4 regions of the Mesorhizobium sp. WSM3873 genome follow, and region 4 is predicted to be linked to each of the others. Evidence: predicted binding sites of a transcription regulator. Region 4 holds the regulator's gene; each other region holds the start of a gene.
What was found. Region 4 encodes PhoB, which activates phosphate uptake and scavenging genes when phosphate is short. Its sites were predicted from a motif close to TGTCATNNANCTGTCAT; they were not measured.
Positions count from the first base shown of each region.

Region 1: A9K71_RS14855 (ceramide glucosyltransferase) is a predicted target of PhoB. The motif match lies at 4,672-4,688, and genes of this name have one in related genera.
Region 2: A9K71_RS26190 (DUF1045 domain-containing protein) is a predicted target of PhoB. The motif match lies at 1,911-1,927, and genes of this name have one in related genera.
Region 3: ugpB (sn-glycerol-3-phosphate ABC transporter substrate-binding protein UgpB) is a predicted target of PhoB. The motif match lies at 3,644-3,660, and genes of this name have one in related genera.

Region 1 is NZ_LYTM01000019.1:29,037-36,163, forward strand. It holds gene A9K71_RS14830 (GcrA family cell cycle regulator) at 1-497, opposite strand, end outside; gene A9K71_RS14835 (aspartate aminotransferase family protein) at 855-2,054, shown strand; gene argF (ornithine carbamoyltransferase) at 2,070-2,981, shown strand; gene A9K71_RS14845 (Hsp33 family molecular chaperone) at 3,090-4,121, shown strand; gene apaG (Co2+/Mg2+ efflux protein ApaG) at 4,174-4,566, opposite strand; gene A9K71_RS14855 (ceramide glucosyltransferase) at 4,787-5,932, shown strand; gene A9K71_RS14860 (O-succinylhomoserine sulfhydrylase) at 5,974-7,127, opposite strand, start outside.
Region 2 is NZ_LYTM01000055.1:39,845-46,971, reverse strand. It holds gene iolE (myo-inosose-2 dehydratase) at 1-714, shown strand, start outside; gene A9K71_RS26200 (hypothetical protein) at 778-990, shown strand; gene iolB (5-deoxy-glucuronate isomerase) at 1,004-1,816, shown strand; gene A9K71_RS26190 (DUF1045 domain-containing protein) at 1,967-2,674, shown strand; gene A9K71_RS26185 (alpha-D-ribose 1-methylphosphonate 5-triphosphate diphosphatase) at 2,706-3,845, shown strand; gene phnN (phosphonate metabolism protein/1,5-bisphosphokinase (PRPP-forming) PhnN) at 3,842-4,468, shown strand; gene A9K71_RS26175 (ABC transporter permease) at 4,611-5,606, opposite strand; gene A9K71_RS26170 (sugar ABC transporter ATP-binding protein) at 5,603-7,127, opposite strand, start outside.
Region 3 is NZ_LYTM01000003.1:126,616-133,742, forward strand. It holds gene A9K71_RS03245 (sn-glycerol-3-phosphate import ATP-binding protein UgpC) at 1-452, opposite strand, end outside; gene ugpE (sn-glycerol-3-phosphate ABC transporter permease UgpE) at 459-1,307, opposite strand; gene ugpA (sn-glycerol-3-phosphate ABC transporter permease UgpA) at 1,316-2,200, opposite strand; gene ugpB (sn-glycerol-3-phosphate ABC transporter substrate-binding protein UgpB) at 2,270-3,580, opposite strand; gene A9K71_RS03265 (EAL domain-containing protein) at 3,907-6,336, shown strand; gene A9K71_RS03270 (TlpA disulfide reductase family protein) at 6,328-7,017, opposite strand; gene argH (argininosuccinate lyase) at 7,054-7,127, shown strand, end outside.
Region 4 is NZ_LYTM01000045.1:285,454-292,580, reverse strand. It holds gene A9K71_RS24385 (ROK family transcriptional regulator) at 335-1,570, shown strand; gene phoB (phosphate regulon transcriptional regulator PhoB) at 1,871-2,560, opposite strand; gene phoU (phosphate signaling complex protein PhoU) at 2,580-3,284, opposite strand; gene pstB (phosphate ABC transporter ATP-binding protein PstB) at 3,305-4,108, opposite strand; gene pstA (phosphate ABC transporter permease PstA) at 4,105-4,956, opposite strand; gene pstC (phosphate ABC transporter permease subunit PstC) at 4,960-5,946, opposite strand; gene pstS (phosphate ABC transporter substrate-binding protein PstS) at 6,010-7,068, opposite strand.

The DNA of each region.
Region 1 (7,127 bases), on a different contig from region 4:
GCCGCCGGCTGGAACGCCACCCTTGCATGGTATTTGCAGTACGGCCCGGTTTCGCCAGCGTCGTTGCCGCAGAAGCTGAAGTCTTCCGACAGCGGATCGCCGTTGGGCCACTTGCAGGTGCGCTCGGTCAGCTCGACGAGCTGCAGGTTGCGCGAGATTGGCACGACAACGTTCTCCACCGGGCGGATATAGTGGCGCGCCACCGGCTCCGCCTCGAACTGCACCTGCAGAGCGGTCGCGCCGATGGAGGCCGTCACATGACGGGCAGCGCTAGCGGCACGAGCCACGGACTTCTGCATCGAGGCGCCCTGCGTGGCCTTCTTCTGCCGTGCCGGCGCCGCGGTCGCGCGGCCGCGGCCCGACAGTTTCAGGCGATGCACCTTGCCGATGACGGCATTGCGGCTCACACCGCCGAGCTGCGCGGCGATCTGGCTGGCGCTGAGACCCTCCGACCACAATTTCCTGAGAAGTTCGACCCGCTCGTCAGTCCAGTTCATGAGACCGCGCTCCTGCTGAGGCGTGCGGCGGTCAGAATCCTTTCCCGAGCCGGCTCTCGCCGGGCAAACGACACCACATGTACCGGGTGATTAGATCCGCCGCACGAAATCTAGTTATTTCTCGACTACAATTACCTTATGCGCTGACTCGGTGACAAGAGTCCCCAGGGCAACACCGATTCGGTTTTTACGGTTTTCCCCAACTTGCCCAACCGCTGATGGGCCGGCGTGGCGCTGGAGCCTTGCCGCGCGCTTCTGCGCGACCTTTTCGTTGACTTCATGGTCGAAAAACATGATAAGCCGCAAAGGCCGCCGCATTGGCGGCTTTTTTGATTTCCGGTTCCGGAGACGCATATAATGAGCGGTTCGGCGCTTTACGAGACTTTTGCTCGCGCACCCCTGGCCTTCGACCGCGGGGAGGGGACCTGGCTGGTCACCGACAAGGGCGAGCGATATCTCGACTTCGCCGGCGGCATCGCCGTGAACTCGCTGGGCCACAGCCATCCGCATCTGGTCGCGGCGCTCACCGGGCAGGCGGCCAAGCTGTGGCACGTCTCCAATCTCTACGAGATCCCGGAGCAGCGCCGGCTGGGCGAAAGGCTGGTCGATGCAACCTTCGCCGACAAGGTGTTCTTCACCAATTCGGGCGCCGAGGCTCTGGAATGCGCCATCAAGTCGGCCAGGCGCTATCAGTTCGTCAAAGACCATCCGGAGCGTTTCCGCATCATCACTTTCGAGGGTGCCTTCCACGGCCGCACGCTGGCGACGATCGCAGCCGGCGGTCAGTACAAATATCTCGAGGGTTTCGGTCCGAAGGTCGAGGGTTTCGACCAGGTCGCGTTCGACGATATCGACGCCGCGGAGAAGGCGATCACACCGGAAACCGCGGCTATCCTGATCGAACCCGTGCAGGGCGAGGGCGGCATCCGCCCGGTGCCTACGCAGTCGTTGAAGCGGCTTTGGCAGCTCTGTGACCGGCACGGCCTGCTTCTGATCTTCGACGAGGTCCAGTGCGGCATCGGGCGCACCGGCAAGCTGTTCGCGCATGAGTGGGCGGGCGTCACGCCTGACCTGATGGCGATCGCCAAGGGCATCGGCGGCGGGTTTCCGATGGGTGCCTGTCTCGCGACCGACGAAGCGGCGGCCGGCATGACGGCCGGCGTGCACGGCACCACTTTTGGCGGCAATCCGCTGGCGATGGCGGTGGGCAATGCCGTGCTCGACGTCGTGCTGGCCGACGGCTTCCTCGAGGACGTTCAGCGCAAGGCATTGCTGCTGAAGCAGGGACTGGCGGCGGTCGCCGACGAATTTCCCGAGGTCATCGAAGGCATCCGGGGCACCGGCCTGATGCTTGGGCTGAAATGCGCCATGCCCAACGCCAAGGTTAACATGGCGCTGCGCGACCAGCACTTGCTTGCGGTGCCGGCGGGCGACAACGTCATTCGGCTTTTGCCGCCGCTCACCGTCACCGACGAGGAGATCGGCGAGGCGCTGAAGCGCATTCGGTCGGGCGCCAAGGGCCTGACCGACGCGATCGCGGCCGAAGCCGCGAAGTAGTTTTGGAATCTGCCGATGAGCGTTCGTCACTTCACCGATCTGTCCGCCGTTTCCGCAGGCGATCTGCGCATCATGCTGGACGATGCGATGGCGCGAAAGACCAGGCTCAAGGCCGGCGAGCGTTCGAAGCCGCTCGACGGCAAGGTGCTGGCGATGATCTTCGACAAGCCTTCGACGCGCACGCGCGTTTCCTTCGACGTCGGCATGCGCCAGCTCGGCGGCGAGACCATCATGCTGACCGGCACCGAGATGCAGCTCGGCCGTTCTGAAACCATCGCCGACACCGCCAAGGTGCTGTCGCGCTATGTCGATGCCATCATGATCCGCACCACTTCGCATGACCGGTTGCTGGAACTCACCGAAAACGCGACCGTGCCGGTGATCAATGGGCTGACCGACGATACCCATCCCTGCCAGCTGATGGCCGACATCATGACCTATGAGGAGCATCGCGGTCCGGTGGCCGGCAAGACTTTCGCCTGGACAGGCGACGGCAACAATGTGCTGCACTCGCTTCTGGAAGCCTCGGCGCGGTTCCGCTTCAACCTCAATGTCGCCGTGCCGGAGGGCAGCGAGCCGTTCGAGAAATATGTCGACTGGGCGAAGGCCAATGGCGGCAAGGTGAGGTTTGCCGGCTCGGCCGAAGAGGCCGTCGACCAGGCCGATTGCGTGGTCACCGACAGCTGGGTATCGATGGGCCAGGAGCATCGCGCCCGCGGCCATAACGTCTTCCTGCCCTACCAGGTCAACGCCGCGCTGATGGCCAGGGCGAAGTCCGACGCGCTTTTCATGCACTGCCTGCCTGCGCACCGCGGCGAGGAGGTCACCGACGAGGTGATCGACGGACCGCATTCGGTGGTCTTCGACGAGGCCGAGAACCGGCTGCACGCCCAGAAGGCGGTGCTGGCCTGGTGCCTGGGCGCTTGACCGGGGTCGACTTGATCCGCGCCAACTTGATCCGGGGATGTGTGATGCCTATTTGCGGGCCATCACTGAAATCGAACGCGCTTCGACCCATGCCGCCTGGAAAGCGGGATGGATGCGCCCCGGAGTTTTGTCATGCTGGAAACGCTTTCCTTGGCTGAGCATCAACCCAAACTCGGCGAATTCGGCTTCGCCGGCGACGACCATGTCGTGCCTTACGAAGTAGCGCCCTTGGATGTGCGCGGCCGCACGGTGCAGCTCGGGCCGATGCTCGACGCCATTCTCAGCCGCCACGATTATCCCGAGCCGGTCGCGCGCCTGCTGGCGGAGGCCTGCGTGCTCACCGTGCTGCTCGGCACGTCGCTGAAATTCGAGGGCAAGTTCATCCTGCAGACCCGCACCGACGGACCGGTCGACATGCTGGTGGCGGACTTCACCACGCCGCATTCGTTGCGCGCCTATGCGCGCTTCGACGCCGACCGGCTGCAGGCGCTGATTGCCGCGGGCGGGATCTCGCAGGAGAAGCTGCTCGGCACCGGGGTCCTGGCCCTGACCATCGATCAGGGCGCACACACGCAGCGCTATCAGGGCATCGTCCAACTCGACGGCACATCGCTGGAAGAAGCCGCGCGCACCTATTTCCGCCAGTCGGAGCAGATCCCGACCGATCTGAGGATGTCGGTTGCGAAGCTGGTGACCCCGGGCCCGGGCGGGGCCCGCGAGCAATGGCGCGCCGGCGGCATCCTGGCGCAGTTCCTGCCGCAGGCGCCCGAACGCATGCGCGTGCCCGACATTTCGGGCGGGGATGGCGATCCACGAGACGTGACGCACGAACCGGCCGACAATTCCTGGCGGGAACTCTTGGCGCTGCTCGGCACCATCGAGCCGACCGAGCTCATCGATCCGACGGTGGGCGCCGAGCGGCTGCTCTACCGGCTGTTCCACGAGCACGGCGTGCGCGTCTTCCGCGGTGTGCCGGTTGCCGACCAGTGCTCCTGCTCGCGCGACAAAATCCGCGGCATTCTCGAAGGCTTCTCGGCCGAGGAGATCAAGGACTCGACCGAGGACGGCGGCATCCATGTCGCCTGCGAGTTCTGCTCGACGCAGTACGACTTCGATCCGGCGGAGTTTGCGGCGGAGTGAGAAAGCTCCGGTTCCTCGCCCCCGCTTTGCGGAGGCGGGGAACTCGAGTTCTTTAGTTCACCGTCCTCTTCGTCCCCGGCATATCGAGCGAGAAAGCCGGAATGGCGACGTCGAACGTTTCGCCGCGGCCGTTGCGCATCGTGTAGTGGCCGACCATGATGCCGGATGGCGTCGAGAGCGGGCATCCCGACGTATACTGGTAGCTGTCGCCGGGGTTGAGCTCCGGCTGGTCGCCGACCACGCCCTCGCCGCGCACCTCTTCGACTCGGCCACGCCCGTCGGTGATGTGCCAGTAGCGCGACAGAAGCTGCACGAACTCGTCCGACCGGTTGTCGATCGTCACCTGGTAGCCCCAGACATAGCGGTTTTCGGACGGATCGGAACGGTCCTCCAGATAGAACGGCCTGACCTGCACTTCGATGTTGCGCGTCACGGCGCGATACATGAGCCACTCCGGTGCCGCGCAGGGAACATTTTGTCGCGCGTCGCGGTTCTACCTCCGCAGCGTCGCCAGCCTGCCGGCTTTTCCACCGCACGTGCCGACAAACAATGTCATTTAAGTGACACATGACAATGTTGGTGTGCACAAACCGTGCGGGCGACTCGGGCGCTCTGTCGAGTGATGAAACGGCCGCGGGCGGCCTTTCCGGAGTGACCAGATCTCGATGGAACTGACCCTCGCAGCCGTCTTTGCCTCCTCGGCCCTTCTTTTTTGCAACCTTGCCAGCATCCTGCTCGCATCGTCGCGGCTGAAGCCCAGGCGGATCATTCCTCCGCCTTCCAGCAAACAGCCGCCTGTCTCGATCGTCGTGCCGTCGCGCGGTGTGGAGCCGTTCACGCAGGAGACGCTCGACCGCGCCTTCTCGCTCGATTGGCCGCGCTACGAACTGATCTTCTGCGTCGCGCACGGCGAAGATCCCGTGGTCAAGCTGATCAACGCCGCCATCGCGAGATTTCCGAATGTTCCGGCGCGGCTCCTCGTCGGCGATGACAGGATCAGCGCCAATCCCAAGCTAAACAACTGCATCAAGGGCTGGCGGGCGGCGCGGCACGACTGGGTGATCCTGGCCGACTCCAACGTCCTGATGCCCAAGGACTATGTCCAGCATCTGATGGCGGCCTGGCGGCCGGACACCGGCCTCGTCTGCTCGACGCCGATCGGCTCGCGGCCGGACGGTTTCTGGGCCGAGGTCGAATGCGCCTTCCTCAACACGCTGCAGGCGCGCTGGCAATATGCCGGCGAAGCGCTCGGCCTTGGCTTCGCCCAGGGCAAGAGCATGCTGTGGAACAAGCCGATGCTGGATGCAAATGGCGGCATCCAGGCTTTGGCCGCCGAGATCGCCGAGGACGCGGCGGCGACCAAGCTGGTCAACAGCCTTGGCCTTCGGGTCAATCTCGTAGCCGCGCCCTTCGAGCAACCGCTCGGCCAGCGCACGCTCGCCGAAATCTGGTCGCGCCAGGCGCGCTGGGCGCGGCTGCGCCGCGTCACCTTCCCATTGTTCTTCGCGCCCGAAATCCTGACCGGTGTGGTGGCGCCGCTGCTTATGGCGCTGATTGCGGCGGCAAGCGCCGGTGTCAGCCTGCCCACGACCGCGCTCTGCGTGCTGGCGATCGCCTATGTGCCCGAATGCATGCTCGCCTGGTCAAAGGACTGGTATCTGTCGCCGCGCAGCGTCACCGCGATGATCGTGCGCGACGCGATGCTTCCCGCCATCTGGGCGCGCGGCTGGCTTGGCGGAGCCGTCGAATGGCGTGGCAACGCAATGACCATCCGCAACAGCGGGATGACTGAACTCGAAGAGATTGCTTGAGCCGGCTGCGGCTCAAGCGCGCTCTTTGCCGCCGTGGCGGTTCATTCCTTCGCCGCCTTGAGCGCCTGTTCGATGTCGGCGAGCAGGTCGTCGGTATCCTCCAGCCCGACGGAGAGCCTGAGCGTGCCTGGTCCGATGCCGAGCTCGGCGCGCGCCCCGTCGCTGAGGTTTTTGTGCGTCGTCGTCGCCGGATGCGTGATCAGGCTCTTTGCGTCGCCGAGGTTGTTCGAGATCAGCACGATGTCGAGCGCGTTCTGCAAGGCGAAGGCCGCCTGCTTGCCGCCCTTGACGTCAAGGCAGATCAGCGTCGAGCCGCCCGACATCTGCTTCCTGACGATATCCGCCTGGGGATGGTCGGCCCGGCCCGGATAGATGACGCGGGCGATCTCCGGCCGGCCGGCCAGGAAGTCCGCGATCTTGCCGGCGCTTTCGGTCTGCTGGCGCACGCGCAGCGGCAGCGTTTCGAGGCCTTTCAGCAGCGTCCATGCGTTGAATGGCGACAGGCTCGGGCCGGTGTGCCGGAAATAGTCGTGCAGGTTCTCGTCGATCCACTTTTTGTCCGACAGGATGACACCGCCGAGGCAGCGGCCTTGGCCGTCGATATGCTTGGTCGCCGAGTAGACCACGATATGGGCGCCGAGCTGCAGCGGCTTCTGCTGCAGCGGCGTGGCAAAGACGTTGTCGACGATCACGCGCGCGCCGATCGAATTGGCTAAAGCGGCGACAGCGGCGATATCGACCACTTCCAGCGTCGGGTTGGTCGGGCTTTCCAGGAAGAACAGCTTGGTATTCGGCCTGACCGCTTTTTCCCAATTGGCAATGTCGGTGCCGTCGATCAGCGTCGCCTCGATGCCATAGCGCGGCGCCAGCGTCTCGACCACCCAGCGGCAGGAGCCGAACAGCGCTCGCGCCGCAACGATGTGATCGCCGGCCTTGACGCTGCAGAGCAGAGCGGCGGACACGGCGGCCATGCCGGAAGCGGTGGCGCGTGCGTCTTCGGCGCCTTCCAGCGCGCACATGCGCTTCTCGAACATATCGACGGTCGGGTTGGCGTAGCGCGAATAGATGAAGCCGGGTTCCTCCCCCTTGAAGCGGGCTTCCGCTGCCTGGGCCGTCTCGTAGACATAGCCCTGGGTGAGATACATCGCTTCGGCGGTCTCGCCGAAGCCGGAACGCAGCGTCCCGCCATGCACGA
Region 2 (7,127 bases), on a different contig from region 4:
GGCTGGTTCTCCGGCACGCTGGTCGATGAGGACATGTCGAAGAACAAGGATCGCATCCAGCCGATGATCGACTTGTTCAAGGCGGTCAACGCGCCTTGCATCGTCTATGGCGAGGTCGGCCGCTCCATCCAGGGCGACCGCTCCAAGCCTCTTGCCACCAAGCCACGGCTTTCCGGCGACGAGATGAAGGCCTATGGCCGCCGCGTCACCGAATTCGGCGAATGGTGCGCCGACCAGGGTATGCCGCTTTCCTACCATCATCACATGGCGGCCGTGGTCGAGACCGAGCCGGAACTCGATTCCTTCATGCATCATTCCGGCGAGGGCATCCCGCTGCTGCTCGATGCCGGCCATCTCGCCTTCGCCGGCGGCGATGTGTTGCGCGCCATCGACAACCACCACAAGCGCATCAACCACGTCCATGTGAAGGACGTGCGCATGAACGTGATCGACGGGCTCGACCGCACGAAGCAGTCCTTCCTCGATGCCGTCGCGCTCGGCGCCTTCACCGTGCCCGGCGACGGCTCGCTCGATTTCGGCGCGATCGTCCAGCGCTTCGCCGACTACGGCTATGAAGGCTGGTTCGTGGTCGAGGCCGAGCAGGATCCGAAAAAGAACCCGCCGCTGAGGATGGCTGAGGTCGGCCACAAGGAGCTGATGCGGGTGATGACGGCCGCCGGTTATACGGTGGAGACGCAGGGCTTCCCGGCGTAAACGGTGGATTCGTCCGGCCGCTCGGTCTATCTGATGCGTTTGGACAAGTCCCGGATTGGCGCGATGAAAGACTATGAGCACCCCTTCTTCCGACCGCTGTGGCGGCGCATTGCCGTCGTTGCCGTCTGCCTAATCTGGTCGGTGATCGAATTCGCCTCCGGCACGCCGTTCTGGGGTGTAATCGCGCTCGGCTTCGCCGGTTACGCGGTGTGGCAGTTCTTCTACCTCTACAAGCCGGCCGAGGAGCCCAAGCCTCCGGCCGAGCCGAAGGAATGATCCAGGAGACAAAATGTCGAAACTGCTCGTCAAGGCCGACAAGGGCCACGGCCACGTCGCCCACGTCACCCCGCAAAGCGCGGGCTGGACTTACGTGGGTTTCGATCTCCACCGCTTGCGGCCGGGCGAGACGGCCGCCGGCAAGACGGGCGAGCGCGAGGTCTGCCTGGTGTTCGTCACCGGCAAGGGCCAGGCTGCGGCCGGCGGCAAGGATCTCGGCCTGCTCGGCGAGCGCATGTCGCCCTTCAAGGGCAAACCCTGGTCGGTCTATGTGCCGCAAGGCTCCGACTGGTCGGTGACCGCCGACACCGAACTGGAGCTTGCGGTCTGCTCGGCGCCCGGTCTTGGCGGCGGCCTGCCCGCCCGCGTCATTGCGCCCGACGATCTCGGTCAGGAAGTGCGCGGCAAGGGCACCAATACCCGTTACGTCACCAACATCCTGCCCGAGGGCAAGCCGGCCGACTCGCTGCTGGTGGTCGAGGTCATCACGCCCGGCGGCCATACCTCCAGCTATCCGCCGCACAAACACGACCAGGACAATCTGCCGGCCGAGTCCTATCTCGAGGAGACCTACTACCACCGCCTCGACCCGCCGCAGGGTTTCGCCTTCCAGCGCGTCTACACCGACGCCGACAGAAATGGCGTGCGCGATCTGGACGAGGCGATGGCGATCGAGGACGGCGATGTCGTGCTGGTGCCGAAGGGCTACCACCCGTGTGCGGCCTGCCACGGCTATGATCTCTATTATCTCAACGTCATGGCCGGCCCGAAGCGGACGTGGAAATTCCACAACGCCGCCGAGCATGAGTGGCTGATGAAGGCGTGAGATTTTTCATAGCCCTCAACCTGTTGGTCCAGTTCGGGAAAATCGTCGGCTAAGGACCGCCGGAGCCCGGGTTGCCTTCGAACACCCATGAAAGCTTCGTCAATCCGTCATGGAAATCACCTATGGCAGCGGGTCTGACGAGGATTTTCGATGCGCTATGCCATTTACTTTACCCCGAGGCAGGATGAGCCGCTGGCGCGGATCGCCGCCAACTGGCTGGGGCGCGACCCGTTCGGCGCGCCGACGCGGCCGGTCGAGGGTGTGGGTGCCCTGTCGGCGGCGGAAGTTGCCTTCCACACCGCCTCGGCACGGCGCTACGGCTTCCACGCGACGCTGAAGGCGCCGTTCCGGCTGGCGCCGAGCGAAACGGAAGCCTCGCTGCGGGCGGCGCTCGACGATTTCGCCGAGGCCACGCCACCAGTCGTCATCCCGCGTCTGGTCGTCGGCCAGATCGACGGCTTTTTTGCCCTGGTGCCGGGAAGTCCATTCGAGCCGCTCAACAGTTTCGCCGGCGAGGTCGTGCGCGCCTTCGACCGTTTCCGCGCGCCGCTGACCGAGGCCGAGATCGAGCGCCGCAGCCCAGACTCGCTGAAGCCGGATGAGTTTCGCAACCTCTGCCAGTGGGGTTATCCCTACGTCTTCGAGACGTTCCGCTTCCACATGACGCTCTCCGGACGGGTCGGGCCACAGGAAAGTCCGCGCCTTCGCGCTGCAATCGACAGCCTGTTCGCGGATGTGCTGCAGCGTCCGGTGCCGGTGGATGCGCTGACGCTGTTCGTCGAAACGGAACCGGGCGCGCCCTTCATGGTGCTCTCGCACCACGTGCTTGGACGCCGCCCGGCCAGAAAAACCGCCTGATTGTCCGCCCGCCTGAGATAGGACTGCTGAAATGACCGCCGAGACCGTTTTGAACAATGCCCGCATCGTGCTGCCCGACGAGATCGTCGCGGGCTCGCTGCTGCTGCGCGATGGACTGATTGCCGCGATCGAGCCGGGTGCGGCCCGCACCGGCGAGGACATGGGCGGCGACTACATCATCCCGGGCCTCGTCGAACTGCACACCGATCATCTCGAAGGCCATTACGCGCCGCGTCCGAAAGTGCGCTGGAACCCGATCGCCGCCGTGCTCGCCCACGATGCGCAGGTGGCGACCGCCGGCATCACCACGGTGCTCGACGCCCTGCGTGTCGGCATGGACGAGGATGCCGACTTGAAGTCCGACGACGTGCGCAAGCTCGCCGACGCGATCGAGGACAGTGTGCGCCAGGATCGGCTCAGGGCCGACCACTTCATCCATCTGCGCTGCGAGGTCTCGGCGCCGGACTGCCTCGAGGCCTTCGCCAATTTCGAGACCGACGACAGGGTGAAGCTCGCCTCGCTGATGGACCATGCGCCGGGCCAGCGCCAGTTCGTCGATCTCGAGACCTACGCCTATTATTACCAGCGCAAGCTGAAGCTCACCGACCGCGACTTCCAGAAATTCTGCGAGAAGCGTATGGCGGAATCGGCCAAGAATTCCGGGCCGAACCGCGTCTTCATTTCCGCCGCCTGCCGCGAGCGCGGCATCGTGCTTGCCAGCCACGACGATGCGACGGCCGGCCATGTCGACGAGGCGGTGGAGCAGGGCGTGCGCGTTGCCGAATTCCCGACCACCGAGGAGGCGGCGAGGGCCTCGAAGGCGGCAGGCCTCGGAGTGCTGATGGGCGCGCCCAACGTCATGCGCGGCTCCTCGCATTCGGGCAATGTGTCGGCGCGCTCGCTTGCCGGCGACGGTTTGCTCGACATCCTGTCGTCCGACTATATCCCCTTCAGCCTGATTCAGTCCGCCTTCTTCCTCGGCGATGTCGTGGAAGGCATTTCGCTGCCGCAGGCGGTCGCCATGGTCTCGAAGAACCCGGCGGAAGCGGTCGGCCTTAGCGATCGCGGTGTCATCGAGCCCGGCCGGCGCGCCGACCTCGTGCGCGTGCGCGTCGACCAGCATGTGCCGGTCGTGCGCAACGTCTGGCGTCAGGGCAGGCGCGTCGCATGATGGTTTCTGCGCTGATCGAACGAGAGCTCACCGAGACCCTTCCGATCCGCAACGGCGTCTTCGTCGCGGTGGTCGGGCCGAGCGGCGCCGGCAAGGACACGGTGATCGGCTACGCCAGGGCGCATTTTGCCGGCGAGACGCGGCTGGAGTTCGTCCGCCGCGTCATCACCCGTCCGAGCGACTCCGCCAGCGAGGACCACGATACGCTGGCCGACGCCGCCTTCGCCGAGGCGGAAGCGGACGGCGCCTTCGCCATCTGCTGGGACGCGCATGGCCTGCGCTATGGCCTGCCGGCCGATGTCGATTGGGCGATCGCCAATGGTCATGTCGCGGTGGCCAACGTCTCCCGTGCCGTCATCCCGGCGCTGCGTGAGCGCTATGCCAACCTGGCGGTGGTCGAGATCACCGCGGCGCCGGAGATCCTCGCCGAGCGGCTGGCGGCGCGCGGCCGCGAATCGCGCGGCGAAGTGCTGGCGCGTCTGGCGCGCAGCACCAGCGTGACGCTTTCCGGACCGGACGTCACCTCCATCGACAACAGCGGCGCCAGAGAGATCGCCGGCGAGCGCTTCGCCGACGTGCTGCGCAAGGCGATGGCGTTCTCGGACCTTTCGGACATGATCTGAGGTGTATTGATTCAGGTGATGCCGGCTTGCGAGTGGGAGGTTGGGCCGAGACTTGTTGATGTCGGCGCCAACGTCCAAAAAATGTGTGCAGCACGCGAAGTTGAAATTTGCGCCGCTGCCTGCCGAGATCGGACGAGGGAAGCTACTCCGCCGGCGCGCCGGCGACATTCCGGCGCGACGCCTCCATCATCCGGCGCCGGGCGCGGAACACGCCCCACTGCTGGTCGACCAGCACGCCGATCAGGATGACGCCGCCCATCACCGCGAAGTTCAGGGAGGACGGGATGCCGAGCAGATTGACGAGGTTTTGCAGTTCCTGCAGCAGCACGGTGCCGAGGATGACGCCTACCAGCGAGCCCTCGCCGCCGCGCAGCGAGAAGCCGCCAAGCACCGCCGCGGCGATGGCGTAGAGCTCATAGAACTGGCCGTGACTCGCCGGCGAGATCGAGCGCGTGTACATGGCGAAGTAGATCGCCGACAGCGCCGTCAGCACACCGCAGATCACGTATGCCGCGATCACCACGCGCCCGGTGCGAATGCCCGAATACTTCGCCGCTTCCTCATTCTTGCCGATGGCATAGAGATAGCGCCCGAACACCGAGCGGTGCAGCACCACCCACATGACGATGGCGATCACGATCAGCGCGATGAAGGAATTCGGCAACCCGCCGGAGCGGCCGGCGGTCAGGAATTCGAGATCCGGGAAATTCTGGCCGAAAGCGAAGCCCGCCGTGCCGTCGGCGGTGTAGAAACGGGCGACGCCGCGGTAGATCAGCAGGCCGCAAAGCGTCACCACGAAAGGCTGCATCTTGAGCCGCGTGATCAGCCAGCCATGCATGAAGCCGATGATGGCGCCGAGCACGATGATCAGCACGAAGGCCAACGGCCAGTCCATCTCGCGCACGGCGATGAAGTCGATGAACAGCGTGCCGAGCAGCGCGATCAGCGAACCGACCGAAAGCTCGATGCCGCCGGTGATGATGACGAAGGCCTGGCCGATCGACAGGATGCCGAACAGCGCGACCAGGTTGGAGGTGTTGGCGAGATTGATCGTCGACAGGAAGCGCGGATTTATAGCCGTGACCACCGCGCCGACCACCAGGATCAGGACCAGCAGGCCGAGGTCTTTCTTGCTCATTGCGCTCCTCCCGCGGCTTGCGCCAGCTTCGGCTTCTTGCCCACCGCCAGCAACAGCACGTTCTCCTGGCTGAAATCGTCCCGGTCGAGGATGCCGGAGATCTGCCCCTCATGCATGACCGCGATGCGGTCCGAGACGCCGATCACCTCTTCCATGTCGCTGGAGATCATCAGCACCGCGACGCCGGCATCGGCCAGCGCCCGCATCAGCGCGTAGATCTCGGCCTTGGCGCCGATATCGATGCCGCGTGTCGGCTCGTCGAGGATCATCACCTTGGGGTTCATCGCCAGCCATTTGGCCAGAACCACCTTCTGCTGGTTGCCGCCGGACAGCGTGCCGGTGCGGGTCAGGACCGACGGCGCCTTGATGCCGAGATCCTTCTTCTGCTTCTCGGCGGTGGCGAGCTCCGCGCTGGTCGACACCAGCGAGCGCTTCGCATGCGCCGGCAGATTGGGCAGCGAAATGTTTTGCGCGATCGAGAGGTCGAGCAGGATGCCGGTCAGCTTGCGGTCTTCGGGCACCAGGAAGATGCCGCTCGCCACCGCATCGGCGGCCGATCCGACATTGAGCGCCTTGCCGTCCAGCGCGACACTGCCGCCGAGCCGCTCGTCGATGCCGAACAGGACGCGCGCGAGCTCCGTGCGGCCGGAGCCGACCAGGCCGGCAAGCCCGAGGATTTCGCCGCGCCGAAGCTCCAGGTCGACCGGGTGATCGGGATAGGCGCTGGTGCGCACCGCTGTTGCCGAGAGCGCGACGCCGCCCGGCGCGCGCCCCGCCTCCGCTGCTTTCTCGCGCTGCTTAAGCATGCGCCCGATCATCAGCTTGACCATCTGGTCGTGATTGATGTCGCTCTTCGGCAGCGTGCCGGCCAGCATGCCGTCGCGCAGCACCACGACGCGGTCGGCGACGCGCTCGACCTCGTGCAGGCGGTGCGAGATGAAGATGACGCTGATGCCTTCCGCCCGCAGTCCCTTGATCACGTCGAGCAGCTTTTCGGTCTCGGCGATCGGCAGGCTGGAGGTCGGCTCGTCGAGGATCACCAGCCGCGCCTTGATCGACAGCGCCTTGGCGATCTCGACCATCTGCTGCTGCGCCAGCGACAGCGAGGCGACCGGCGCGTCGGCCGAGAAATTGGCGCCGACGCGTTTCAGGAGCGGCGCCACCATCTCGCGCAGTTTGGCGCGGTCGACCAGCCTCAGCGGCCCGGCCTTGAGCGGCTCGCGGCCGAAGAAGATGTTGGCGGCGACGTCGAGGTTTTCGAACAGGTTGAGCTCCTGATGCACGAAGGCGATGCCGGAGCCGATGCTGGCTTCCACGGTCAAGCCGTCATGCGCGACGCCGTCGACGGTGACGGTGCCGCTGTCCGGCCGCGTCACGCCGCCGAGGATCTTCATCAATGTCGATTTGCCGGCGCCGTTCTCGCCGACCAGCCCGATCACCTCGCCCGGCCTGACCTCCATCGAGAACCCGTCCAACGCCACCACGCCGGGATAGGTCTTGCGCACGGCCTCGAGGCTCAGG
Region 3 (7,127 bases), on a different contig from region 4:
CGCACGATCGCCCGGCCCATGGCGACGCGCTGTCGCTGGCCGCCGGAAAGCTCGCGTGGGCGCCGGTCGAGCAGTCCCGACAATTCCAGCACCTTGGCAGTTGAACGCACTCTGCTGTCGACCTCGGCCTTCGGCGTGCCCCGATTGCGCAGGCCATAGGCCATGTTGTCGTAGACCTTCATATGCGGGTAGAGCGCGTAATTCTGGAAGACCATGGCAATGTCGCGTTCGGTCGGACCGACGGCATTGACGATCTTGCCGTCGATCGCAACCGTTCCGGACGAGATGGTCTCGAGTCCGGCGATCATCCTGAGCAACGTCGATTTGCCGCAGCCGGAGGGACCGACCAGCACGCAAAGCTGCTTGTCCGGAATGGCGATGGAAACGCCTTTCACGGCCTCGACGCCGCCGGCATAGACCTTCCTCACATCATTGAGATCAACCGTCGCCATCGCCCCTCACTTCTCGGATTCGACCAGGCCGCGCACGAACCAGCGCTGCATCAGCACCACGACAAGGATCGGCGGCACGATGGCCAGCATCGCGGTGACCATCACAAGGTGCCACTGGGTATCGGCATCGGCGAAGGAAACCATCTTTTTCAGCGCGATGACGATGGTGTTCATGTCGTTGCTGTTGGTGACCAGCAGCGGCCACAGATATTGCGTCCAGCCATAGATGAAGAGGATGACGAACAGCGCCGCGATGTTGGTGCGCGACAGCGGCAGGAGGATGTCGAAGAAGAAGCGCCACGGCCCGGCGCCATCGACGCGCGCCGCCTCGACGAGCTCGCCCGGGATGGTCATGAAGAACTGTCTGAACAATAGCGTGGCCGTGGCCGAGGCGATCAGCGGAATGATCAGACCGGCATAGGTGTCGATCATGCCGAGATCGACCATCACCTTGTAGGTCGGCAGGATGCGGACCTCGACGGGCAGCATCAGAGTGATGAAGATCAGCCAGAAGAAGGTCATGCGCAGCGGGAAACGAAAGAACACGATGGCATAAGCCGACAGGATCGAGATGAAGATCTTTCCGACCGCGACGCCGAGCGCCATGACCGTCGTGTTGAGAAGCAGCCTGCCGACGCTGACGCCGCCGATGCGCCCGACACCGCCGAACAACGCCTCGCTGTAATTGTTCCAGAGCTGGTCACCGGGCAGCAGCGGCAGGGGCGGCTTGAGGATCGTCTGCAGCGTCTGTGTCGAGGCCACGAATGTGTAGTAGATGGGAAATGCAACGATCAAAATGCCGAGAATGAGAGCGGCATGGGCGATCAGGACACGCAACGGGGACTGGCCGATCATCGCTTGCCTCAGCCGTAGTGGACTTTGCGTTCCACATAGCGGAACTGGATGGCGGTGAGCGCTATGACGATGACCATCAGGATCACCGACTGCGCCGCCGAGTCGCCGAGGATCAGGTTGACGAAGCCGTCATTGTAGACCTTGTAGACCAGCGTCTCGGTGGTCTTGCCCGGTCCGCCGCCGGTGACGGCATGGACGATGCCGAACGTGTCGAACAGGGCATAGACAGTGTTGACGACCAGCAGGAAGAAGGTCGTCGGCGCGAGCAGCGGGAAGATGATGGTCCAGAAACGCTTGGTCTCGCGGGCGCCGTCGATCGCCGCCGCCTCGATCAGCGTCTTCGGCACCGCCTGCAGCCCGGCGACGAAGAACAGGAAATTGTAGCTGATCTGCTTCCAAGCGGCGGCGGAAACCAAAAGGATCATGGCGTGACTGCCGTTGAGCAACGGGTCCCAGGCTATACCGAGACTTCTCAGCACGTAGGATAGCGAGCCGATCGAAGGGTTGAACAGGAACAGCCACAACATGCCGGCGATCGCCGGCGCCACCGCATAGGGCCAGATCATCAGCGTGCGGTAGAGCGCTTTCCCGCGCACCACTTTTTCCGCCATTACGGCGAGCAGCAACGCCACGGCCATGGCCACGATTGCGGTGGCAAGCGAAAATACCACCGTTACCTTGATCGAGTTGAGATAGGCCGGGTCGGCAAGCACTTTGCGGAAATTGGCAAACCAGACGAACTTGCTCTTCAGCCCGAATGGATCCTGCCTGAGCATGGACTGGTAGAGCGCCTGCCCGGCCGGCCAGTAGAAGAAAACCAGTGTTATGGCGAGTTGCGGCGCCACAAGCAGGTAAGGCAGAACTTTGTGGGGGAAAACGACGCGCGGGGTCAGCTTGGTTTCCTCGTCAAGCAAGGATCGCCCGCGCGGATCCGCGCGGGCGACGTTTCATCTCGGCCAGGTCTAGTTGCCCAAAGCGTCCTTGATCGCCGCGTTGCCGCGCGAGACGGCATTGTCGAGCGCCTGCTGAGCCGTTTCCTGGCCGGCCAGCATCTTCTCGAACTCCTCGTTCTGGATATCGCGCACCTGCGGCAGATTGGGCAGGCGCACACCCTTCGAATTCTCGGTCGGCGCCTTGCCGGTCATCTGCAGGATCGGTGTCTCGCGGCCCGGGTTCTTGTCGTAGAAGCCGGACTTCTTGGTCGCCTCATAGGCCGCCAGCGTCACCGGCAGGTAGCCCGACTTCTGGTGCAGATATTCCTGCACCTCGGTCTTGGAGAGATAGGCGAAAAAGGCCGCGACGCCCTTGTACTCCGCATCGGATTTGCCGCTGAAAACCCAGAGGCTTGCGCCGCCGGGCGTCGTGTTCTGCGGCGCGCCCTTGGCATCGCTGTCATACGGCAGTTGGCCGATGCCGTAGTTCATGCCCGACTTGACGATATCGCCGAGCCCGCCCGAGGACTCGGTAAAGATGCCGCATTCCCCGGCGAGGAATATCTGCTTGGCCTCGGAGGTGCGCCCGCCATATTTGAAAGTGCCATCCTTGGCGAGGTCAGCCAGCGCCTGAAAGTGGTTGACGAAAATCGGCGCATTGATCTTGAGCTCGACGTCGCCGCCGGCCAGTCCGTTCTGCTGGGTCGCCCAGGAAACATTGTTCCAGGCGGCAAAATTTTCCAGATGGATCCAGGTCAGCCAGGTCGAGGTGTAGCCGCAAGGGGCCGCGCCGCTCGCCTTGATCTTCTTCGCCGCTTCCCATACCTCGTTCCAGGTCTTAGGCGGGTTGTTCACGTCGAGGCCGGCCTTCTGAAAGATGTCCTTGTTGTAGTAGAGGATCGGCGAGGAGGAATTGTAAGGGAAAGACAACATCGTGCCGTCCGGCTTCGAATAGTAGCCGACTATGCCGGGCAGATACTGGCTCTTATCGAACGTCATCCCCGCGCCCGTCAAAACTTCGGCCACGGGTTTGATCGCGCTCTCGGCCGCCATCATGACGCCGGTGCCGACATCGAAAACCTGGATGATGTCTGGCGCCTGGCCGGCGCGGAATGCGGCGATGCCTGCATTCAGCGTCTCGGGATAGGTGCCCTTGAAGACCGGAACGATCTGGTAGTCGCTTTGGCTGGCGTTGAAGTCCTTCGAGATCTTGTCGACGACTTCCGCATTGGCGCCCGTCATCGCATGCCACCAGCTGATCTGCGTGACAGCGAAAGCGGACGTGGTGGAAAGCAGGGTCAAGGTAGCGGCAACACCTGCCGCGAAGCCGAAGAGCTTCATGTTTTCATCTCCCGTTGTGATTGGCGAAAGGGGGGCTTCCGCAGAAACCAGTATGTGTTGCGCATGACAATCGGACAACGGTTTTGTTATGCGTCGATGAACATCAACTGATCCTAAAATAACGTGCATCAGTCACGGCCGGGCAGATTGTTTGCCGGCTTAGGATTTGAGCGACTCCAACCATCGTGTGCGACAGCCGGCCTAACCTTATCCGCCCTTACAACCCGAGACACACGCGTCGGTTGCAGGTCCACTAATCGATTCTTCAGCTGTCGGGCCTTAAGCAATCTTAACTTGATTGATGCGGGAAGATCAGGTGGGGCCAAATGTTGACCGTCTATAATTGCATCGTGCACGAGCACGATCTGAGGTTGGTCGCGCTTGCGGCGCTCATCTGCGGAATTTCGTCTTTCTCGGCGGTCAATCTTCTTCGCCATGTCGAGCAATCGACCAGTCGAAATCGCTACGCATGGCTGTTGATTGCAGCCACGGCGACCGGATTTGGCATCTGGGCGACGCACTTCGTCGCCATGATCGCCTTCACGCCGGGAATACCCAACGCCTATAACGCGGAGCTTTCCGCCCTTTCGCTGGCTGCCTCCGTAGTTCTGACAGCGGCCGGAATGTGGATCGCCACCATCCGCGGCGGCATTGATCACTACCTTGTCGGCGGCGCCGTGCTCGGCGTCGGCATTGCCGTGATGCACTATACCGGCATGGCGGCGTTCGAGGTCCAGGGCCGGATCGTCTGGAACGAGCTGCTCGTCGCTCTTTCGCTGGCGGCGGGCGTCACGCTTGCCGCGCTTTCGCTGCTCGTCGTGCTGCGCCGCCCGTCGACGCTTACGACGATCGCTGCCGCCGTCTTGCTCACACTGGCCATCTGCACACTGCATTTTATCGCCATGGCGGCGGTCTCGATTTATCCGGACTCCTCGATAGAGATCTCAAAATTCACCATCGCGCCGATGTCGCAAGCCTTTGCCGCCGCGGCGGCAAGCCTGGTCATCCTAGTGCTCTCGGCCGCGGCGCTCCGCATCGACCTGCGCTTCCGACGCCACCAGGCGGAAGCGCAGCGCATGCACGGCCTGGCCAACGCGGCGGTCGAGGGGCTGATCGTCTGCGACGGCAGCCGCATCGTCAGCGCCAACGACAGCATCGCGGCGCTGAGCGGCATCGCGCCCGGCACGCTGAACGTGATGACGCTTGGCGACCTCTTCGGCGCACGCATCGCCTCAGCCATCGCCGGCGGCAGCGGCCAGGCGCAGGAAGCCGAGCTGCGCAGCCAGGACGGCACCCGCATCCCGGTCGAGCTGATCGCCCGCAGCATCGACTATTGCGGCAAGCCTCACGACGTCGTCGCCGTCCGCGACATGCGCGAGCGCAAGAAGGCCGAGCAGGAGATCCTTCACCTGGCGCATTTCGATCCGCTGACCGGGCTTGCCAATCGCCGCAGCTTCACCAGCCGCCTCGAGGCCGAGATCGCCACGGCAAGCGGCAAGGGCGGGCAGCTCGCGCTGATGCTTCTCGATCTCGACCGCTTCAAGGAGGTCAACGACCTCTTCGGTCATGCGGCCGGCGACGCCGTGCTGCAGAGGGTGGCGCAATGCGCTTCGGGCGTGCTCCGCCATGGGCAGATGCTCGCCCGCCTCGGCGGCGACGAGTTCGCCATCATCGCGCCGAACCTTCCCGACCCGCAGGCCGCGGGCCGCATCGCCGAGGCGGTGCTTTCCAGGCTGCGCCAGGAGAGCCAATTGTCGCCCGGCGGCGAGCTGGTGTCGGCCAGCATCGGCATTGCTCTTTACCCGCTGGACGCCGACGAGCAGGCGGCGCTGGTCAGCCATGCCGACACCGCGCTCTACCGCGCCAAGGCCGAGGGCAAGGACACTTATCGCTATTTCGAAGCTTCGATGGGCGCCGAGACGCGCGACAGGCGCGCCATGGAGCACGATCTGCGCCAGGCGGTTGCGCGCGGCGAGTTCCGGCTGGTCTATCAGCCGCAAAAAGAGATCAGCAGCGGCAAGATGATCGGTTTCGAGGCCTTGATCCGCTGGCATCATCCGGAGCGCGGCAACATCCCGCCGTCGGTCTTCATCCCGGTCGCGGAAGACAGCGGCGCCATCGCCCAGATCGGCGAATGGGTGCTGGCGACGGCCTGCGAGGAAGCCGTGCGCTGGAAAAATCCGCTGACCATCGCCGTCAATGTCTCGGCGGTGCAGCTCCACAACCCGAATTTCAGCCGCAAAGTGCACGAGATTCTGCTGCGTTCGGGACTTCCGGCCGGACGGCTGGAGCTTGAAGTGACCGAGACGGCGCTGATCAAGGATATGCCGCGGGCGCTGGCGACTCTGCGGCAGGTCAAGGCGCTTGGTATTCGCGTCGCGATGGACGATTTTGGAACCGGCTATTCATCGCTTTCCAATCTCCGCGCCTTCCCTTTCGACAAGATCAAGATCGACGGCTCCTTCATCAAGTCGGTCGACAGGAATGGCCAGGTCGCGGCCATCGTGCGCGCCGTGCTGGGTCTGGGGCGCGGCCTCGGCCTGCCTGTTCTGGCCGAAGGCGTCGAAACGCTGGACGAATTGCGCTTCCTCGATGCCGAAGACTGCGAGATCGGCCAGGGATACTATCTCGGCAGGCCAGGCCCGATCGAAACCTTCAGCGAGCTGACCGGCGTGCCGGCGGCCATGGATGCTGTCGAGGCCCGCGGCGGCAGCATCCTGATGCTCGAGCCGGCCGCCGCGCTGCGCTCAGCTTGACGGACTGAGCGCGGCCTCCACCAATCGCTTGGCGTCGGGGCTCGACCATTCCGCCGGGCCGTTCATATGTGCGATCAGGCAGCCTTCGCCGTCGATCAGCATCGTCACCGGCAGGCCAAGCGCCAGCCCGCGCGTCTTGGCCTCGTTGAACAGGCCCATCGTCGCATCCCGGTAGTAGCCGAGCGTCTCGATGCCGATCTCCTTCAGGAACTTTTTCGGCTTGGCGTCGTCGCCGGTGTCGACATTGACCGCGACGACCTCGAAAGCGTTGCCGCCCTTTTCCTTCTGCAACGCATCGAGCGCCGGCATTTCGGCGCGGCAGGGCGCGCACCATGTCGCCCACAGATTGAGCAGCACCGTCTTGCCGGCATGACCGGCGATCGTCGTCGGCTTGCCGTCGGGTCCGTTGAAGGCGAGGCCCTTCAGCGATTGCGGCGGATCCGCCGGCTGCAGCGCCGCGACCTGGCCGACTGCCTTTGCCGCAACCTGCTTGGCCCGTTCGACCTTCGCCTTGCAGGCGATGTCGTCCTTGCCGGTGCCGGCCGCGGCAACCTGATCCGGCGTGTTGTTGCCAGAACCGCTCTCGCTGACATATACCGCGACCGCGCCGGCCAGCACGCCCGCTACAAGCGCGGCGAGGATGAGGCGCGGGGCCGGGAAGAATTTATTGCCGTCTGCCATTTTCTTAAAAACTGCTCCGGAGCACGGGTTATAGCGATGAGCGACAAGAAGGCCAGCAACCAGATGTGGGGCGGACGTTTTGCCTCGGGTCCGGCCGCGATCATGGAAGC
Region 4 (7,127 bases):
CCCTCGCGGCGCGATCCAGATTGGCCCCGAAGGCCATGTAGAAACTTTTTTTCGAGCCTCGAAAAAATACTGATCCAAGGCTAAGGTACTGTCAACTGCAATTCTGACGGTTTTTGAGGTGTCGCGTACTTTTTTCGAGACCCGCAATAAATAATGACAGTGCCGACCGCTTCTGCCACTATCGCGCAACAGTTCGGTGGAGGCGCAGCCCGCGTCCACCGAAACTTGCAAAAACCGGGACGGTTCGGGTGCCGGCGTCCGGGACTGAACCGATCTGGCGCGTCGCCGGGTCCTGTGCATGATCGAGAGGCCGCGCTGACTGGGAGGAGAAAAAATGTCGGTCGGAATCCGCCACGACGATCTGCGCCGGCGCAACCGCGCCATGGTGCTCTCGGCCGTGCGCCGGGCCGGCCAACCGTCGCGCACGGAAATCGCCGCGACCACCGGGCTCAGCCATTCGACCATTTCGGCGATCTCTTCCGACCTGATCCAGGAAGGCATCTTGGCCGAGAGCAAGCCGAGCGAGACCGCGTCTCTGAAGCGCGGCCGGCCACAGGTGGGCCTCGCGCTCAGGCCTGAGGCGGCGGCGGTGGTGACGGTGGTGCTGTCGCTCAATTTCCTCTCGGTCGCCGTTATTGATTATGCGGGCCAGGTCATCGCCGAGGAGCAGCGCCGCCTCGATACCCTCACCATGCCGCGCAACGAGCTGATCGGCGAATGCTTGGCGATCGTGCGGCGCCGGCTGGACGATCCGGACCTCGACGTCGGCAGCGTCGCCCGCATCGCCATGGGCATCCAGGGCATCACCGATTCCCATGCCCGCGCCATGCTGTGGTCGCCGATCACGCCGCTGACCGACATTCCCTTCGCCGACATCCTGGAAAAGGAATTCGGCATTCCGGCCACCATGGAAAACGACTGTAACATGATGGCGGTGGCGCTGCAGTGGCGCGATCCCGACCGCTATCGCGACAATTTCATCGCCATCCTGCTCTCGCACGGCATCGGCATGGGCCTGGTGCTGAAGGGCGAGCTGTTCACCGGCACGCATTCTTCCGGCGGCGAGTTCGGCCACATGATCCATCGTCCGGGCGGCGCGCTTTGCCGTTGCGGACGCCGCGGCTGCGTCGAGGCCTATGCCGGCAACTACGCCATCTGGCGCAGCGCCATGAAGATGAGCGAGGACGCCGAGCCGGTCGATGTCGGCGACGCCGACATGCGGGCGCTCGCCGCCAAGGCGCGCGAGACGGATGGCCCGGAGCGCGAGGCCTATCGCCGGGCCGGGGAGGCGCTGGGCTTCGGCCTTGGCAGCCTGTTCGCGCTGATCGACCCGGCGCCGGTCGCCATGGTCGGCGTCAGCGCCGCCGCCTTCGACCTGATCGAGCCGGCGCTGCGCGAGGCGATCGGCCAGACCGCCGGAGGCCAGCATTCAAACTCGATCTCCTTCGATACCGAGCCGAACGAATTGCCGCTGATCCGCGAGGGCTGCGCCATGCGCGCGCTGACCTTCGTCGACCAGGAGATTTTCGCCTCGGGCGTGCAGGCGAGAATGGGCAAGAACGTGGCCTGAGCAGCTTCGATAGCGATCGTTGGCTTCTGTGCGTCCTGCAGACGCCGGAGATTAGCGAAGGCCCCGCAGCTTCGTCATTCGGGCGGAGCAGGAGCGAAGCTCCGTCGCACAGATCCTGGAATCCATGCCATTACCGGCGGAGCAGAATTTCTGCACCGCCGCGGCGCGAGGAAGTCGCGTGGATCGTCGGGTCTGCGCCGCGTCGCGACGCTTCGTGCTCCGCCCGTGGACGGCGAAGCACCAGTGTCTCGATAACCCGCCAGCGCAGATAGAACCCGTCAGACCTTCGGTGCCCTGGCTCTAGTCTTCCCTGATCGCGTAGCCCGCCCCACGGATGGTACGTATGACGTCCGGCATGCGGCCGTTGTTGACCGCCTTGCGCAGGCGGCCGACATGCACGTCCACGGTGCGCTCGTCGATATAGATCGTCTCGCCCCAGACATTGTCGAGCAGCTGGCTGCGCGAGAACACCCGGCCGGGATGCCGCATCATGAATTCAAGCAGCCTGAACTCGGTCGGGCCGAGCCGGATCTCGCTCTTCTTGCGGTAGACGCGGTGCGATTCGCGGTCGAGGACGATGTCGCCGACCTTGAGCACGCTGGACAGCACCTCCGGCTTGGCGCGGCGCAGCAGCGCCTTGACCCTGGCCATGAATTCCGGCGTCGAGAACGGCTTGACCAGATAGTCGTCGGCGCCGGTCGAGAGGCCGCGCACCCTGTCGCTTTCCTCGCCGCGCGCCGTCAGCATGATGATCGGCAGGCGTTCGGTCTCGGGCCGCATCCTGAGGCGCCGGCAAAGCTCGATGCCGGACACCGCCGGCACCATCCAGTCGAGCACCAGAAGGTCGGGCACATTCTCCTGCAGGCGGATCTCGGCCTCGTCGCCGCGCGTCACCACCTCGACCTGATAGCCCTCGGATTCGAGGTTGTAGCGGAGCAGCACCCCCAGCGGCTCCTCGTCCTCCACCACCATGATGCGTGGCGCGATCATTTAGCAGGCACCTTCGCTGTCAGGCCGCCGGCGCCGACATCGCCGTCTCGTCCTGCTTAGGACGATTCGCGGGCAATTGCGTGCCGGTCAGCACATAGTAGGCGTTCTCGGCGATGTTGGTGACGTGGTCGCCGATGCGCTCCAGATTCTTGGCGCAGAACAACAGATGCGTGCAAGCCGTGATGTTGCGCGGATCCTCCATCATGTAGGTGAGGAGCTCACGGAAGACGGAGGTGTATTTGACGTCGATGCGCTCGTCGTCGTTGCGGAGCTTGGCGAGCGCCGTGGCGTCGCCGGCCGCGTATTCCTCGATCACGCCCTGGACCTGGATCAGCACCAGCTGCGCCATCGAGTCGATGGAGTGCGACAGATCGCGCGGCGCGGCGCTGACGCCGACCGAGCCGACGCGCTTGGCGATGTTCTTGGCAAGGTCGCCGATGCGCTCGAGATCGCCGGCCATCCGGATGGCGCCAACGACGCTGCGCAGGTCGTCGGCCATCGGCTGGCGCTTGGCGATCAGCGTGATGGCGCGATCGTCGAGCTCGCGTTGGCGCGCGTCCATGATGGCATCGTCGGAGACCACGCGCTGCGCCAGCGCGTTGTCGGAATTCAGCAGAGCCTTGGTCGACGCGCCGACCATCGAGCCGGCAAGATCGCCCATGTCGCGGATGAGCTGGCTGATCTGCCTCAGATCCTCGTCGAAGGAAGCGACCGTATGGGCCATGGTTATGTCCTCGTATGAACTCAGCCGAAGCGGCCGGTGATGTAGTCCTGCGTGCGCTTCTCGCGGGGCGAGGTGAAAATCTTCTCGGTCCGGTCGAATTCGATCAGCTCGCCGAGATACATGAACGCCGTCTGCCGCGACACGCGCGCCGCCTGCTGCATGTTGTGGGTGACGATCACGATCGTGTAGTCGGCCTGCAGCTCGTCGATCAGCTCCTCGATCTTGGCGGTCGAGAGCGGATCGAGCGCCGATGCCGGCTCGTCGAGCAGGATGACCTCCGGCTTCACCGCCACCGTGCGGGCGATGCAGAGCCGCTGCTGCTGGCCGCCCGAAAGGCTCTGGCCACTGGCGTTGAGCTTGTCCTTGACCTCGTTCCACAGCGCGGCGCGCTTCAGCGCCTGTTCGACGCGATTGTCCATCTCGGCCTTGCTGATCTTCTCATACAGCCTGACGCCGAAGGCGATGTTCTCGTAGATCGACATCGGGAACGGCGTCGGCTTCTGGAACACCATGCCGATCTTGGTCCTGAGCAGGTTGAGGTCCTGCGAGCGGTCGAGGATGTTCTTGCCGTCGAGCAGCACCTGGCCTTCGGCGCTCTGCTTCGGGTAGAGCTCGTAGATGCGGTTGAGCACGCGCAGCAGCGTCGACTTTCCGCAGCCCGAAGGTCCGATGAAGGCGGTGACGCTCCGCTCGGGCAGCGACAGGTTGATGTCCTTCAGCGCCTTCGACTGGCCATAGTAGAAGTTGAGGTTCTTGACTTCGATCTTGGCCTTCTCGGCGGTCGTCTCGGCTACGTTCAGGTCGGTGGACAACATCGGTTTCATCTGTCCTCTCTGCGTCCGGTAAGGCTGCGGGCGAAGATGCTCAGCCCGAGAACCGTCAGGGTGATTATCAGTGCGCCCGTCCAGGCCAGTTGCTGCCATTCCTCATAAGGGCTCAGCGCAAACTGGAAGATGGTCACCGGCAGGCTGGCCATCGGCGCGTTGAGATTGCTCGACCAGAACTGGTTGTTGAGCGCTGTGAAGAGCAGCGGCGCCGTCTCGCCCGAAATGCGGGCGATCGCCAGCAATATGCCGGTGACGATGCCGGACAGTGCGGCGCGATAGGCGACCGAGCGGATCACCACCCAGCGCGGCGCGCCGATGGCGGTGCCAGCCTCGCGCAGCGCGTTGGGCACAAGGTTCAGCATGTCCTCGGTGGTGCGCACGACAACGGGGATCACCAGGATCGACAGCGCCACCGCGCCGGCGATCGCCGAGAAATGACCCATCGGCCGCACCATCAGCTCGTAGACGAACAGGCCGACGATGATCGACGGCGCCGACAACAGGATGTCGTTGATGAAGCGCACCACTGTCGTGAGGCGCGAGAAGCGCCCGTACTCGGCCATATAGGTTCCGGCGAGCACGCCGATCGGCGTGCCGACGACGATGCCGATGACGGTCATCACGATGCTGCCGTAGATGGCGTTGAGCAGGCCGCCGGCGTCGCCGGGCGGCGGTGTCATTTGCGTGAACACCGAAAGCGAGAGCCCCGAGAGTCCCTTATAGAGAAGGGCGCCGAGGATCAGCGCCAGCCAGACGAGGCCGATGCCCGCCGCTATGGTGCACAGCGCCATCATCACGGCGTTCTTGCGCTTGCGGCTTCGGTGGAGCGATGCGGCTGTCGACATCGGTCAGGCTCCCGTGCGGCTATCGATGCGCAACAGCATGTAGCGTGCGAGCGCGAGGATGATGAAGGTGATGATGAACAGGATCAGTCCGAGTGCCACCAGTGAGGACGTGTAAAGCTCGCCGTCGGCTTCGGTGAATTCGTTGGCGATGGTCGCCGAGATCGTCGTGCCGGGCGCAAACAGCGAGGCGCTGATGCGGTGCGCATTGCCGATGACGAAGGTGACGGCCATCGTCTCGCCGAGCGCGCGGCCAAGACCGAGCATGACGCCGCCCATGATGCCGACCCGCGTATAGGGGATGACCACACGCCGGGTCACTTCCCAGGTTGTGCAGCCGATGCCGTAGGCCGATTCCTTCAGCACCGCTGGCACCGTGTCGAACACGTCCTTGGTGATCGAGGTGATGAAGGGCAGCACCATGATGGCCAGGATCAGCGACGACGTCAGCAGGCCGATGCCGTAGGGCGGACCGGCAAACAGGCTGGCGAGACCCGGTATGCCGTGGAAAAGATTGATGATGAACGGCTGTACCGTCGTCTGCAGGAATGGCGCGAAGACGAACAGGCCCCAGATGCCGTAGATGATCGAGGGAATGCCGGCGAGCAGCTCGACCGCGATACCGATCGGGCGCCTGAGCGGGCGCGGGCAGAGCTCGGTCAGGAAGACGGCGATGCCGATGCCGATCGGCACGGCAATGAGGATGGCGATGGCCGAAGTGACGACGGTGCCGTAGATGGGCGCGAGCGCGCCGAAATTCTCGGTGACCGGATTCCAGGATTCAGTCGTCAGGAAGGAGAAGCCGAACTTCGATAGCGCCTCCCACGAGCCGGCGATCAGCGAGACCGCGACGCCGCCCAGAAGAACCAGCACGAGTATGGCGGAGAGGCGCGTGACCGTTCGGAAGATCGTGTCGGTCAGGGCGAAGCGGCGCACCGTCGCTTCCCTGGTCCGTATGGCGGACGATGTCACGGCTTCGGAAACGGCTGTCATTTGCCCCTCGCATTTCGAAAGAGACAGGAGGGCGCCCGAGGCGCCCTCCTTATTCCGGAGGAATTACATGCCGGAGTAGAGCGGCTTGCCGTTGCTGTCGACGATGTCCTTGCTCCACATTTCCTCGACGCTCTTCACGACCGCGTCGGGCATCGGAACATAGTCCAGCTCGGCGGCCATGTCGTCGCCCTTGGCGTAGGACCAGGCGAAGAACTTGAGTGCTTCGGTGGTGGCCGCCGCATCATCGGGCTTCTGGTAGACGAGGATCCAGGTCGCGGAGGTCATCGGCCAGCTTTCAGCACCAGCCTGGTTGGCCAGAATGACGCCGTAGCCAGGCTTGGAGCTCCAGTCGGCATTGGCTGCAGCGGCCGAGAACGCGGCAGCGGTCGGCTCTACCTTCTTGCCGTCCTTATTGATCAGGTCGGTATAGGTGAGCTTGTTCTGCTTGGCATAGGCATACTCGACATAGCCGATCGCGCCACCGGTCTGCGCTACGTTGTTGGCGACGCCTTCGTTGCCCTTGGCGCCGATGCCCACCGGCCACTCGAGCGCGGTATTGACGCCGACCTTCGACTTCCAGTCGGCGCTGACTTCGGCCAGATAGTAGCTGAAGTTGAACGTGGTGCCCGAGCCGTCCGAACGGTGGACGACCGCGATCGCCTGGTCGGGCAGCTTGACGTCGGGGTTGAGCTTCTTGATCGCCTCGTCGTTCCAGTTGGTGATCTTGCCGACGAAGATGTCGGCCAGCGTCGGGCCGTCGAGCACCAGTTCGCCCGGCTTGACACCTTCGAGGTTGACGACCGGAACGATGCCGCCCATCACCATCGGGAACTGCGCGAGCCCGGTCGACTTGAGATCCTCGCCCTTGAGCGGCGCGTCCGAGGCGCCGAAGGTCACGGTCTTGGCCTTGATCTGCTTGATGCCGCCGCCGGAGCCGATCGACTGATAGTTGAGACCGATGCCGGTCTCCTTTTTGTAGGCGTCGGCCCACTTGGCATAGATCGGATAGGGGAAGGTAGCGCCGGCACCGGAGATGTCGGCCGCCATAGCGGCGGAGAGGGAAAGCGTGGATGCCGCAGCCATTGCAATCGCAACGGCCGCCGAGCGGATGAAATGTCTCATGTGGCCTGCTCCTGTTCGGAATATGGTCTTTCGGCAACCCTTGTCTATCGGCGCCTGGT